Regions from separate parts of the Dermacoccus sp. PAMC28757 genome, predicted to be linked through region 2. Evidence: riboswitches for the same ligand, from Rfam matches in the RefSeq annotation. Region 2 holds a riboswitch; each other region holds the start of a gene.
What was found. Region 2 has a riboswitch for S-adenosylmethionine ahead of H7F30_RS01915 (TauD/TfdA family dioxygenase). Riboswitches for the same ligand answer to the same signal wherever they lie in the genome.
Positions count from the first base shown of each region.

Region 1: another riboswitch for S-adenosylmethionine. It lies ahead of H7F30_RS11425 (bifunctional o-acetylhomoserine/o-acetylserine sulfhydrylase); the one in region 2 lies ahead of H7F30_RS01915 (TauD/TfdA family dioxygenase).
Region 3: another riboswitch for S-adenosylmethionine. It lies ahead of H7F30_RS06940 (MetQ/NlpA family ABC transporter substrate-binding protein); the one in region 2 lies ahead of H7F30_RS01915 (TauD/TfdA family dioxygenase).

Region 1 is NZ_CP060292.1:2,390,995-2,395,628, reverse strand. Features, by position in the region: gene thrS (threonine--tRNA ligase) at 1-438, shown strand, start outside; gene H7F30_RS11425 (bifunctional o-acetylhomoserine/o-acetylserine sulfhydrylase) at 509-1,834, opposite strand; SAM riboswitch class IV at 1,900-2,015, opposite strand; gene H7F30_RS11420 (GNAT family N-acetyltransferase) at 2,129-2,608, shown strand; gene H7F30_RS11415 (hypothetical protein) at 2,605-2,991, shown strand; gene H7F30_RS11410 (HIT domain-containing protein) at 3,024-3,593, shown strand; gene pgsA (phosphatidylinositol phosphate synthase) at 3,704-4,327, shown strand; gene H7F30_RS11400 (phosphatidylinositol mannoside acyltransferase) at 4,327-4,634, shown strand, end outside.
Region 2 is NZ_CP060292.1:400,010-404,643, forward strand. Features, by position in the region: gene H7F30_RS01905 (carbon starvation CstA family protein) at 1-249, opposite strand, end outside; gene H7F30_RS01910 (GNAT family N-acetyltransferase) at 367-954, opposite strand; gene H7F30_RS01915 (TauD/TfdA family dioxygenase) at 999-1,883, opposite strand; SAM riboswitch class IV at 1,898-2,013, opposite strand; gene H7F30_RS01920 (cyclopropane-fatty-acyl-phospholipid synthase family protein) at 2,352-3,653, opposite strand; gene H7F30_RS01925 (FAD-binding oxidoreductase) at 3,650-4,634, opposite strand, start outside.
Region 3 is NZ_CP060292.1:1,436,275-1,440,908, reverse strand. Features, by position in the region: gene H7F30_RS06955 (GNAT family N-acetyltransferase) at 1-224, opposite strand, end outside; partial or broken gene H7F30_RS15130 (acyl-CoA thioesterase) at 208-612, shown strand; gene H7F30_RS15125 (hotdog domain-containing protein) at 866-1,093, shown strand; gene H7F30_RS15120 (hypothetical protein) at 1,074-1,241, shown strand; gene msrA (peptide-methionine (S)-S-oxide reductase MsrA) at 1,333-1,986, shown strand; SAM riboswitch class IV at 2,216-2,327, shown strand; gene H7F30_RS06940 (MetQ/NlpA family ABC transporter substrate-binding protein) at 2,548-3,513, shown strand; gene H7F30_RS06935 (methionine ABC transporter ATP-binding protein) at 3,510-4,571, shown strand; gene H7F30_RS06930 (methionine ABC transporter permease) at 4,568-4,634, shown strand, end outside.

The sequences.
Region 1 (4,634 bases), 1.1 Mb from region 2:
CAGCAGCCGGTCATGATCCACTCGGCGAAGTTCGGTTCGATCGAGCGCTTCCTTGGTGTGCTCGTCGAGCACTACGCGGGGCAGTTCCCGGCGTGGCTCGCACCGGTTCAGGTGCTCGGGGTTCCGGTCGCGGAGGAGTACTACGACTACCTCGGCGAGGTGGGCGAGAAGCTGCGTCGGGCCGGCGTACGCGTCGAGATCGACACGAGCGACGACCGCTTCCCGAAGAAGATCCGCAACGCCTCGAAGTCGAAAGCGCCGTTCATCCTCATCGCCGGCGAGGAGGACCGCGACAACGGAGCCGTGAGCTTCCGTTACCGCGACGGCTCGCAGAAGAACGGCGTGCCGGTCGACGAGGCCGTGGCCGAGATCGCCGCGTACATCGCCTCGCGCAACAACACGTCGCCCACGGCGGCCGAGGCACCTGCCGAGGCCTGATCCACATACGACGAAGCCGCCGCCCCGATTTGGGGTGGCGGCTTCGTCGTAGTCTCCGCGGTGCGGGCGATCAGGCGGAGGCAGCCTTCGCGGCTGCGAAGCCCTTGTCGAGGTCGGCGATGATGTCGTTCGCGTTCTCGACGCCGACCGACAGGCGCACGAGGCCGGGCGTGACGCCGGCGCCGCGGCGGTCGTCGTCACTGCCCTGGCTGTGCGTCGTCGTCGCCGGGTGGATGGCGAGCGAGCGGACGTCACCGATGTTGGCCACGTGCGAGTGCAGCTCGAGGGCGTCGACGAACGCCTTGCCCGCGTCGATGCCGCCGGCGATCTCGAAGGAGAACACTGCACCGGAACCGGTGGGCAGGTAGCGGTCGGCCAGCTCCTTGTGCGGGCTGTCGTCCTTCGAGGCGTAGAAGACCTTTTCGACCTGCGCGTGCTCGCTCAGGTAAGCGACGACCTTCTTCGCGTTCTCCACGTGACGCTCGACGCGCAGCGACAGCGTCTCGAGGCCCTGGGCGATGAGGAAGGCGTTGAACGGCGACACGGCGGAGCCGAGGTCGCGCAGCAGTTCGACGCGCGCCTTGAGAATGAATGCGAGGTTCGCGCCGAGCGCCGAACCGACGCCGAGATCGCGGGCGAAGACGAGGCCGTGGTAGCTCTCGCTCGGCTCGTTGAACTGCGGGAACTTCGCCGGCTCCTTGGCGTAGTCGAACGTTCCGGCGTCGACGAGCACGCCGGCGATCGACGTGCCGTGGCCGCCGAGGTACTTCGTCGCCGAGTGGATGACGACGTCCGCGCCGTGCTCGATCGGGCGCAGCAGGTACGGCGTCGCGACGGTGTTGTCGACGAACAGCGGCAGGCCGGCGTCGTGGGCGACACCAGCGACACCCGCGACGTCGAGGACCTTCTGGTCGGGGTTGCTCAGCGTCTCGCCGAACAGCAGCTTGGTGTTCGGTCGGATGGCGTTCTTCCACGCGTCGAGGTCACCGATGTCCTCGACGAAGGTGGTCTCCACACCGAGACGCTTCAGCGTGTACTTGAGCAGGTTGTACGTACCGCCGTAGAGCGCGGCCGACGCGACGACGTGGTCGCCTGCCTGCGCGACGTTGAGGATGGCGAACGTCGTCGCGGCCTGGCCGGAGGCCAGCAGCAGCGCACCGACGCCACCCTCGAGCGCCGCGATGCGCTCCTCGACGGCCTGCGACGTCGGGTTGCCGATCCGGGTGTAGATGGGGCCGAGGTCGGACAGGCCGAAGCGGTTGGCCGCCGTCTCGGCGGAGTCGAAGACGAACGAGGTCGTCTGGTAGATCGGCAGCGCGCGCGATCCGGTGTCCCCGTCCGGCACCTGGCCGGCGTGGATCTGCTTGGTCTCGAAAGCCCAGTCCTGAGCGCTCATGACAACTCCTCGAAAGGTCGCTACCCGTGCGCGAACCTCGCACGCGGGGTGCGCCGGAAGCTCTGCTTCCGCGCTTGCCCGGGCGTATCCTACGCCGAGCCAGGTCGTCACCCGGAGCACCCCGCCGCGGTGGGAGGGTTGCCGGCCAGCAAACCGGGGTTTGACGCTGGCGCTCGTGACCTGGTCCGAGGATATCCCGGGCGGTATCGAGAGGCGGGACTCGTGTCTCACATCGTGGTTTGCCGTGCGGCGCGGGGCGTTTGCCGAAGGGTCAAGCCGTGGTTGACTGGCGCCATGACGATCACCATCGCCCGGGCCAGGCGTGACGACGCCTTCGCCTGTGCAGCGCTTCGGTTGCGCTCGGACCTCGAGGAGGGGCACCCGAATCGGGCCGGTTTCGTGACCGAGTACGCGGACGATTTCCTTTCGGCCTTCGACGAGGTACCCACGTGGATCGCCACCCGTTCCGACGGCACCGTCGTCGGCATCGTGCAGTGCGCCCTCGTCCACCGGATGCCGACGCTCGCGCGGGGCGCCAAGCCGTGGTTGTACGTCGCGTTCGTCTTCGTCGTGCCCGACGAGCGTGGCAAGGGACTTGCCGAACGCATGCTGCGCACCGTGGACGCCTGGGCGGACGCACGCGGCGTCGAGCGGATGCTGCTCAACACGCGTCCGAAGGCGCGCCCGTTGTACGAGCGTCTCGGATTCGGTGCCCCGGAGGAGCGACACATGCACCGCGACGCACCGTTCGCGGCCACGAAGGAGCAGCGATGAGCGACATCATCTGGGCCCTCGACCAGCGCGAGCGCTGCATCGCCTGCCCGTCGAAGCCGGCGGCGAACGCCGTCGTGCTCTACCTCGGTGAGGACGGCTCGCTGCCGCGCGAGAGCGTCGGATCGCTGGCCGAACGTGGCGTCATGGCCGCGGGCGTCGTGTGGGCGGGTGTGACAGCGGAACTCACCGACGACGACTGGCTCGACCTCGAGGACGCCGCAAGCGGCCTCGGCGGACTCGCGAGCGCCGTCGCCGTCGTGGGTGAAGGCGATGCCGCAGCCGTCGCACAGAAAGTGGCAGAGCGCGTGGGCGGCCTGGCCCACGCGGGCGCTGCGAGCGACGAGCGGCTCGTGGAGAAACTCGCCGAGATCGCTCCGGTCTGACCCGGCGCGCGGGTTTCCCTAGGATGGGGCGCATGGTCACGCAGAACGAGGACTTCACTCCCGAGCACGCCGAGTCCGAGCACGACTTCGCGGGGGAGCCCGACGGGTTCGGCCGACTGTGGACGCCTCACCGCATGGCCTACATCGAGGCCGACCGCCCCTCGAGGGACGCCGGCGACGGCTGTCCGTTCTGCGCGGCGCCGGGCAAGGACGACGCCGAGGGCCTCATCGTGCACCGCGGTGAGCACTGCTTCGTCGTGATGAACCTCTTCCCGTACAACCCGGGCCACCTGCTCGTGTGCCCCTACCGTCACGTGCCGCACTACATCGACCTCACGGACGCGGAGACCGAGGAGTTCACGAAGCTGACGAAGCAGGGCATTCGCGCGCTCAAGGCGGCGTCGAACCCGGCCGGATTCAACCTCGGCATGAACCAGGGCGATGTCGCGGGCGCCGGCGTGGCTGCGCACCTGCATCAGCACATCGTGCCCCGCTGGGGTGGCGACATGAACTTCATGCCGATCGTCGGCCAGACGAAGGCTCTCCCGGTGCTTCTCGAGGACAGCCGTCAGCGCATCGCGGCGTCCTGGCCAACCGACTGACGGCCTCGACCTCGCGGGGCGCGCGGCTCGTGAACGCGGGGTGAGACGTGACTCGTCCGGCGCGGCGCGCACCTCGGCTCGACGTATCGAACCGCTACAGTTGAGTCACCATGCTGAACAAGTACGCGCGCGCCTTCTTCTCCGCGATCTTCCGCCCCCTGGCGCAGCTGCTCCTGCGCCTCGGCATCAGCCCTGACGTCGTCACGATCGTCGGCACGCTCGGTGTCTCGTTCGGCGCGCTGTGGTTCTACCCGCGCGGCGAGTTCCTCGTCGGCACGCTGTTCATCACGGCCTTCGTCTTCTCCGACATGCTCGACGGCAACATGGCCCGCCTGTCGGGTCGCTCGTCGGTGTGGGGCGCCTACCTCGACTCCACGCTCGACCGCGTCGGTGACGCCGCCATCTTCGGTGGCCTCGTGCTCTACTTCGCCGGCCAGGGCGACGACTTCCTCATGGCATGCCTCGCGCTCGCCTGTCTCGTGCTCGGTTCCGTCGTCTCGTACGCCAAGGCTCGCGCCGAGGGTCTCGGTATGGAGGCGAACGTCGGCATCGCGGAACGCGCCGACCGTCTCGTCGCGGTTCTCGTCACCACCGGCCTCACGGGCCTGTTCGACCTGCCGTACATCGTCCTGACGATCGTGCTCGCCCTGCTCGCGGTGGCCTCGTTCATCACCGTGCTGCAGCGCATGCTCATGGTGCGTCGCCAGGCGCTCGGCAAGGCTCTCGCGAACTGATGGCTCGGCCCGCTCCCTCCCGCAAGCGAGCGCAGGACGCCGCCACCGTTCTCGCCTTCAAGGCCGGATGGCGTGCCGTGCGCGCCCTGCCCGAGCCGGCTGCGTACGCGCTCTTCGAGAAGATCGCGGACGTCCTTCACCGTCGCGGCGGCAAGGACGTCGAGCGGATGCGCTCGAACTACGCCCGGGTCCGCCCGGAACTCGACGCCGCAGCCCTGGACGACCTCACCCGTGAGGGCCTGCGCTCCTACTTCCGTTACTGGTGCGACGCGTTCCGCCTCCAGTCGCTCTCGCATGACGATCTGCG
Region 2 (4,634 bases):
CTTGTACTGGATGAGGCGGCTGTACAGCATGTAGCCGATGACGTAGCTGCCGACGGCAGCCATGACGAACCAGATCGAGTTGACGTGCTCGCCGCGGACGAACGCAACCATCGTCCAACCGATGGCGGCGATGACGGCCGCGACGGCGATGACGATCTTCTGACGTCCCGTGATCTGGCGGGGTAGGTCGACCGCGACCGGGGGCGTGTTCCCGTCGCGCTCGGGGGTTTTGGTGCTCGACGCGGGCACGGAGACCTCCCTTTTCGTGTGAGTGTGAGCAGGGCCACGTTATGCGGTGTCGGGTAGGTCACAGGGCTTTGACAACGCACGCGCAGGTCACGCCTTCATCACGAATTTGGACGAACGTCACGCAGTGGGGCCGGTGGGGCGCGGTCCGTCGCCGAACCAGTAGCGACGGCTGTCTTCACGAACGTCCTCGAGCTGCCCGCCGCAGGCCTCGATGACGGCGCGCGAGGCGCCGTTCGTCTGCGCGCAGCAGACGAGCACGGGGGCGATGTCGAGCGCGGCGGCTTCGGCGAGCCCGAGCTTCAGAGCCTCCTTCGCGATGCCGCGTCCGCGAGCGGCCGGCCGCACGGAGTAGCCGATGTGGCCGCCGAGTTCGTAGAGGAACTCGTTGAGCGCGTGACGCAGGGCGAGGTGGCCGACGAGGTCGCCGTCGTCGACGATCCAGAAGTAGGAGCAGTGGACGAGCCCGGTGTGCGGCGGCCACATCGTGTTGCCCTGGCGGGCGCAGTCTTCGACGTAGGCGGCGAAGCCGTCGGGGGTGATGTCGACGTCGGTGCCCGCGAAGAAGCCCGATCCGTCCATGCCGCCCGCGCACACCCAGTGGTCGTCGCGCGAGTCGGTGGTGGCGTCGCGGAACTCGCGCAGCATGGCCGACCAGTCGTCGTAGCGCGCGGCGTCGGGGGCGATGAGTTCGATCATGTCGGTCATCTCATCACCCCCGACGGTGGAGCGTCGATCAGTTTTCGGGGCGCTTAGCGGGCGCGCAGGCCGTCGACGCCGCGGGGCTCGTCGCCGCGCACGGTGACGCGGTGCATGACGCGGGTGTTCGTGTAGTCGCGGTTGGCGTAGTGGGAGGTGGCGCGGTTGTCCCAGATGCCGACGTCGCCGGGCGCCCAGCGGTGACGGATCGTGTGCTCGGGCTGCGTGAGGTGGGCGTAGAGGGCGTCGAGGATGGCGCGCGACTCGGCGTCGGAGACGCCACTGACGTGGGAGGTGAAGCCGGGGTTGACGAACAGGCCGCGGCGGCCGGTCTCGGGGTGGACGCGGACGACGGGGTGTTCGACGGCGGGCAGTTCGGTGACGATCTCGCCCTCCCACTCGTGGCCGCCGTTCTTCTTGAGGAAGGCGCCCCACTCGCGGTTGCCGTCGTGGACGGCGAGCAGCTGGTCGGCGAGCGCCTTGAAGGGTGCGGAGAGGGAGTCGTAGGCGGCCTGGCTGTCGGCCCAGGACGTGTCGCCGCCGTAGGGCGGGAGCGTCACGGCGCGGAGGATGCTGATGGACGGCGGCCGCTTCATGAAGGTGACGTCGGTGTGCCAGACGTCGGAGAAGGAGAACTCGGGGTCGCTCGAGTCGATGTTATAGATCTCGCTGCGCTCGTGGTTGCCGGCGACGGGGTGGCCGGGCGTCAGGTCGCCGAGGAGGTTGCCGAGGCGTACCTGGGCGTCGTCGTCGAAGCCGTGCTGATCGCGGAAGAAGAGCACCTTGTGGGCGAGCAGGGCGCGGCGGATGTCGAAGGCCGCGATCTCGTCGATGGACGCCAGGTCGATGCCGTGGATGACGGCGCCCAGGGCCGGGCCGAGGCGCTCGATGCGCAGTCCGGGCGTCGTGGCGGGAGCGTGGGTGGCGAGAAGTGTCATGACAACCTCTTTGTTCGTTGCGCTTGCGCAGACGCCGGGCGGCGACGCGCCAGGTCGTTACTCGGGGCACCCCACCGCAGCGGAGGGTTGCCGTCCGGCCAGCCGAGACTTGTCGCCGGAACTCGTGACCTACCCATAACGTAGACGCACCCACTGCCAAATGGAAAGTTATGGTTCGAGCGCCGTCCACATGGCGAACCCGCCCCTCCCCGATGTTGGGTGAGCGCCGCGCCACCGGCGTCTCGGTTCCCCCTCAAAGTCGGTGTGCGCCACCCTCCGCGAACCATCACGGCAGCACGAAGCCAGAACTGCGAGAGCGAAGGGGGTGGACTGCCCACGCTATGGCTTGAGTGCTGAGAGTCCGTCCCGCGCTGCGGGAATCGCTCCCGCCCCGCACCGCTCAACGACGCAGCGCCTGCCTCTTCACAGAGGCAGGCGCCGCGTTACGTTCGTCGATGCGGAGCGGGCTCAGGCCCGCCAGTGCGAGCCGAGGGGGTAGCCGCCGTTGTCGCCGTTCTCCGTCGTCTTCGTCGCGAGCACCTGGTGCAGGTGCAGCCAGCCCTCCTCGAACGCGAGGCGCGAACCGGCCATGTAGATGCCCCACACGCGCGCCGTCGGCAGGCCGGCCTCGCCGACGCAGAACTCCCAGTTCGCCTCGAGGTTGCGGCACCACGCGGCGAGCGTGTGCGCGTACGACAGGCGCAGGTTCTCGTCGTGCTGCACCTCGAACCCGGCGTCGTGGCACTCCGCGATGAGGCGCCCCGGGGAGGCCAGTTCGCCGTCGGGGAACACGTAGCGATCCGTGAACGGCTCCGGCCGCGCCGACGCCGTGTCGTCACGACGCGTGATGCAGTGGTTGAGCAGGCGCCCGCCGTCACGCAGCTTCGAGTGCAGGAACGTGAAGTAGTCGTGGTAGTTCTTCACGCCGATGTGCTCCGTCAGGCCGATCGAGCTCACCTTGTCGAATCCCGTCTCCGTCACGTCGCGGTAGTCGCTGTGGCGAATCTCGACGAGGTGCTCAAGGCCCGCCTCGCGCACCGCGCGCTGACCCCACTCCGCCTGCTCGCGGCTCAGCGTCACCCCGAGCACGCTCACGCCGCGCTCGCGCGCGGCGTGGATCGCCATGCCGCCCCAGCCGCAGCCGACGTCGAGCAACCGCTCGCCCGGCTGCAGGTCGAGCTTGTCCGCCACGAGCGCGAACTTGCGCTCCTGCGCCTCCTCCAGCGAATCCGTCGCCGCGTCGTAAACGGCACACGTGTACGCCATCGACGGGCCGAGCACCTTCTCGTAGAACGCGTTCGAGACGTCGTAGTGGTAGCTGATCGAATCGGCCGCCCGCGACATCGGGTTCACCTTCGCGAGGTGACGCTTCCAGCGCGGCTGGCTCTCGATCTCCGGCAACGGCGGGTGCTTGAGCGCCTTCGTCCCCAGCGCCTTGACGATCGGCGCGAGCACCGACGCCGCGTCACGCTTGCCCAGATCCTTCACACGCAGATCGCGCTTGATGAGGCTGAACACCTCGTACGGGTCGCCCTCGGAAAAGCCCGTCCCCGTCAGCGTGCCCGTGAGGTACGCGCGAGCGAGCCCCAGGTCGCCGGGCGCTGTGAGGAGGTAGCGCAGCCCCTCCTCGTTCTCGATCCGCAGCTGGATCGCAGCGTCCTTCGGCCCGACGTCGGTGCCGTCGTACGCGGTGAGGCGCATCGGCAGCGGCTCCTCGAGCACCGCGGTGACGGCCTGCTGAACGAGGGGTGCGCCGGTCGGCGTGGTCATGCGTGGGTCCTTACCTTGTCTGCGAATTCGGGCAGTCGGCCCGAGGGGTCGTACATCGACTTCATACGGCGGTATTCGGCTGCGCCGTAGAGGTCTTCGAAGGTCTGTGCGTCGTAGTAGACGTCGGAGTACAGCGACTTGTGACCGCCCATCGTGGGCAGCACGGCCTCGATGTCGCGGTTGACGTCGCCGTCCGCGCGGCCGGGCTCGATGGCCACCGTGCCCCAGAACCCGACGTTGACGTACGTGCGATTCGGCTCGAGCCGGTACAGCGGCCACGCCTGATCGCCCCGCAAACGCAGCGGGCAGACCCACACCGGCGTCATGCCGACGTGCTCGTCGAACCACGGCATGAAGTTCACGAGTTCCTCGAGCGGCACCTCGACGTCCTGGACGACGCGCTCACGCGGTAGCTCGCCGCGCATCGAGTCGATCTTCGCGGCCACGCCGTAGCGGTTCTCGAAGCCGACAATGCGGTGGAATACGTCGCTGCGGCGGTACTTGCTCGGCCACAGCCGGCGGACCGTCGGGTTCTGCACACCGAACGCGTTGGAGCACCAGAACCAGTCCGTGTCCCAGCGCCAGATGTAGTCGTGCGCCGTGAGGGTGTCGCGGTCCAGCTCTTCGATGCTGCGGTAGAAGATGCGCTGACCGGTGTAATCGCTCGGGTGACGGCGAACGTCGGGGAAGAAGTTCGCGAGGACGAGGTAGCACTCGTCCGGCGAGACGATCATGCCGTCGAGGCCGTCGACGCGCTCGCCCTCCCACACCTCGTCCGCGACGATGCGCTCGATCGCCTCCGTCATCGCCCGGGCGGAATCGAAGCGGACGTTGCGCGTCTCGACGAGGTCGCCGATCGGCGCGAGCTCGATGCGCAGGCGCGTCGCATAGCCGAGGCTGCCGTAGCTGTTCGGGAAGGCCCGGAAGAGGTCGGCGTGCTCGTTCGTCGGCGTCGCCGTGACGATCGTGCCCTCCCCCGTG
Region 3 (4,634 bases), 1.0 Mb from region 2:
GGCATCCCGATGGCTGCGGACCCGACGACGTCGCCGTCGTCGTCGATCGCGGCGAGCCAGACCTTCGCGTGGGCGAGGGACTCCCACATCTGTGCGAGTTCGTTCGGCGGGTAGGCAGTCGTGTCGCGCCCCCACTGGCGGCGCCCGGCCGTGACGAAGACGGTCGCCCACTCCTCGAACTGCGGGTGTTCAGGGGTGATCCGTTCGATGCGCACCGTGTTCATGCCAGTCATGGAACGCCAGCAACCGCGCGCCCGACAAGTGAATTTCCGGCGGTACCGGCCCTACGATCGACGGCAGGCCCGGAACCGACGCCACATCACCCTGCGTTTCATGGCCGCACCGATGGATGCCGACGTGCGCGGGCGCGTCGGTGCCGGCCGGATGCTCGAGTGGATCGACAAGTCCGCGTACGCCTGTGCCGCGGCGTGGAGCGGGCACTACTGCGTCACGGCCTACGTCGGCAATGTGCGCTTCACCCGCCCCGTCGAGGTGGGCCACATCGTCGAGGTGCAGTCGCGTGTCGTCCACACCGGACGCACGTCGATGCACATCGTCGCGACCGTTTCGTCCGGCGACCCGCGTCAGGGCGAGCTGCGCGTCAACACACAGTGCCTGCTCATCTTCGTCGCGGTCGACGACGACCGGAAGCCCGCACCTGTCCCGGCGTTCACGCCGCAGGACGAGTGGGAACGCGACCAGCAGGAGCGCGCCGTCACCCTCACCGACGTGCGCACCCGCATCGAAGCCGACATGGTGAAGCAGAGTTACACGGGACGCGACGGAGTCGTGTCGCGAGACGCTGCGCTTCCTCGCGGCACCGACCACCGTCAACTGGGGCGGCAACGTGCACGGCGGCGTCGTCATGGAGTGGATCGACGAGGCGGCAACCCTCGTCGCGGAGCGCTGGAACCAGGGTTCGGCGGTGGCCGTGTACGCGGGCGGTGTGCGCTTCCACCAGCCGTTGCACGTCCGCGACCTCGTCGAGGTGCAGGCGTGGCTCATCCACACCGGCGCGAGTGCGCTCGGGCAACCCGCGCACGGGCGAACTGAACCTCACAACCGAGTGCACGATGGTGCTTGTCGGCCTTGACAACAACGGCCACAAGCGGGCCGTGCCGCCTTGGGTGCCAACGCTTTCCGAGGACGTCGCGCTCGACACGCACGCGCAGACGATGGTCGAGATCCGCGCGAGGCTACTGCGCCCCATCCCACTCGAAGTGCCGCCGCTCGTCGACTGACGCGCGCCGTTCACGCGGTTGCTCCGCGAGTTCGGAATCCTCTCGGACACGCCTGCGTTGAACACAGCGACCCCAGTGAAAGGAACGCCCCATGTGGTTCACCCGTCAGGATTCCGCCCCGGTCGACGTCGCTGCCGTGCACGACGTTCTCGGCACGCCACTGCTCGGCGGGTGGCCGGACAAGACCGAGACGCTGTACGTCGCGATGGGATGTTTCTGGGGTGCGGAGCGCATCTTCTGGCAGATCCCGGGGGTCGTCTCGACGGCCGTCGGCTACATGGGTGGCGACCGTGAGAACCCCTCGTACGAGGACGTCTGCACGGGCACGACGGGCCACACCGAGGCCGTCCAGATCGCGTACGACCCGGAGAAGGTCTCCCCGGCCCAGCTGCTCAAGGCGTTCTGGGAGAACCATGACCCGACGACGGCCAACCGTCAGGGCAATGACATCGGCACGCAGTACCGCTCTGCGGTCTACTGGACGACGCCCGAGCAGGAGACCGCTACGCGTCGCACCGCAGAAGCGTTCCGGGGTGCGCTGACCGACGCGGGCCGCGGCGCCATCACGACGGAGATGAAGCCCGCCGACGAAGCCGGAAAGTTCTGGCCGGCCGAGGGCTACCACCAGCAGTACCTCGCGAAAAATCCAGGCGGGTACTGCAATCACGGCTACAAGGGCGTGACGTGCCCGGTCGGCGTGGCCGACCTCCCCGCGCAGACCGACGTGCTTCCGCCGAGCAAATAAGCGCGAGCTCGGGGGGTACCTCGACCCCGTGGAGTCCACGCTCCGCCCCTAGTGACTCCAGCCCACGGGGAGAGCACGGCATCAGCGCATCTCTCCACTGGGCAGACTTTCCTGCCGTTGGGTCGAGGCGGCGACTACCCAACCGCAGGAAACTCGGCCCAGCGGTGACGCAGAGTGGCCCAGATCACTTGATTTGACGGGCTTCTCGCGGCGCCTCTAATGTAATGCCGGTCAAGAGATCCGATGCAAAGCCCTGGCTGGTCGGACGGCAACCCTCACGAACGTGGCGGGGTGCTCCAGGTGATGACCCGGCCGCGTCAACCGCGCGGCAAGCACGTTCCGCACCAGGAACACATCCCTTTCGAGGGCTTCGTACCGGTGCGCCCGATCCCGGGAGATCACATGCAGCACACGCATCGCCCCACCCAGGCCCCCACCGCGCGACCGCACACGCACGACGCCGCGTTCGCGCGCCCCAAGCACTGACCGCACCCATCGTCGGGCGGTCGTCGCCGCCCACCCCACCGGCGCCTCGCACGCCCCTTCGAGGAAGGCATCACCATGTCCGAGAACACCAACTCCACCACCCCCGGAGCCAGCCCGGCCGTCCAGGCCCTGCCCGAGAAGCCGAAGAGCAACGGCCCCAAGTACGCGGCCATCGGCGCAGGCGTCCTCGTCGTCGCGCTCGCCGCAGGCTTCGGCATCAAGGCCTTCACGGGTAGCGACGACGAGAAGCTGACGAAGATCACCGTCGGTACCACCGAAGCGTCCGACCCGTACTGGACCGAACTGGTCAAGGTCGGCAAGGAGAAGTACGGCCTCGACATCCAGCCGGTCAACTTCACCGACTACACGCAGGCCAACCCGGCGCTCTCCCAGGGCCAGGTCGACGTCAACCAGTTCCAGCACCTGCAGTTCCTCGCCGACTACAACGCCGCGAAGAACGACACCCTGACGCCGGTCGGCTCCACCTACATCGTGCCGCTGTCGCTGTACTCGAAGAAGCACACCACGGTGAACGAGTTCGCCGACGGCGGCAAGGTCGCCATCCCGAATGACGCGACGAACCAGGCACGCGCCCTCCTGCTCCTGCAGAGCGCCGGTCTGCTCACGCTCAAGGGCGGGGGCAACTCCCTGTCGACGCCCGCCGAGATCGACGCCGCGAAGTCGAAGGTCGGCGTCACGCCCGTCGACGCTGCCCAGACCGCAGCCGCCCTGCCCTCCGTCGAGGGCGCCGTGGTCAACAACAACTTCGCCGCCGACGCGAACCTCGACCCGAGCAAGGCGCTGTTCAAGGACGACCCCAAGGCGAAGTCCTCGGAGCCGTACATCAACGTCATCGTGGCCCGCAAGAAGGACGCCGACAACCCGACGTACGCGAAGTTCGTCCAGGCGTACCACGAGAAGTCGGTGCAGGACCTCATCTCCAAGCGCACCAAGGGAACCCAGTACGAGGTGAAGCGTTCCGTCGCGGACGTGCGCGGCATCCTCACCCGCATCGAGTCGCAGATCAAGGCCAAGAAGTGACCCCCACTCCCCCGGCCCGACCCGAGAACGCGCCGGCGGTCCGGCTGCGCGGCGTGAGCAAGACCTTCGTGCGCGGCAAGAAGAACGTCACCGCGCTGCAGGAGATCGACCTCGACGTCGCTACCGGCCGCGTCCTCGCCGTCATCGGGTTCTCCGGTGCAGGCAAGAGCACCCTCGTGCGGCTCATCAACGCGCTCGAGACCCCGACGACCGGCTCCGTCGAGATCGACGGCGTCGATCTGGCGGGTCTGGGAGCAAAGCAGATCCGAGCTCTGCGGGCCCGCATCGGCATGGTGTTCCAGCAGTTCAATCTCATCCGCTCGCGCACGGTGTACGCCAACGTCGCCTATCCGCTCGAGGTCGCCGGTTGGGACAAGGACAAGCAGGAGGCGCGAGTCACCGAACTGCTCCACTTCGTCGGTCTGACGGAGAAGGCCTGGGCCTATCCTGACGAGCTGTCCGGCGGCCAGAAGCAGCGCGTCGGCATCGCCCGCGCCCTCGCCACGAACCCGGAGATCCTGCTCGCCGACGAGTCGACCTCCGCCCTCGACCCCGACACGACGAAGGACGTCCTGGCCCTCCTGCGCCGCGTCAACGATGAGCTCGGCGTGACGATCGTCGTCATCACGCACGAGATGGACGTCGTGCGTGAACTGGCCGACGACGTCGTGGTCCTCGAACACGGCCGCCTCGTCGAGTCCGGGCCGACCGAGCAGGTGCTCGGCGCACCGACATCGTCAGCCACGCGGCGGCTCGTCGACGCGACGCTGCGCAACGTGCCCGACGCCCGCGAGATCGCGCGGCTGCGCGAGAGGGTGAGCGGACGCCTCGTCACGGCAACCGTCCACGACTCCGCTGGATTCGGAAGGGTTCTCGCCTCCACCGGCGCCCGCGGTGTCGAACCGGAGATCGTCCACGGTGGCCTCACGCCCCTCAAGGAAGCGAACCTCACGACGTTGACCCTGGCCCTGCGCGGTGACGACGTCACCGTCACGCAGGTGCTGACCGACCTCGCCCAGGTCGCCACCGTCCACGAACTCGAGGAGGCCACGGCATGAAGGTCATCACTGCGGACACGGACTGGAGCGCACTGCGCCCCGTGCTGTGGGAGTCGGTCGGGC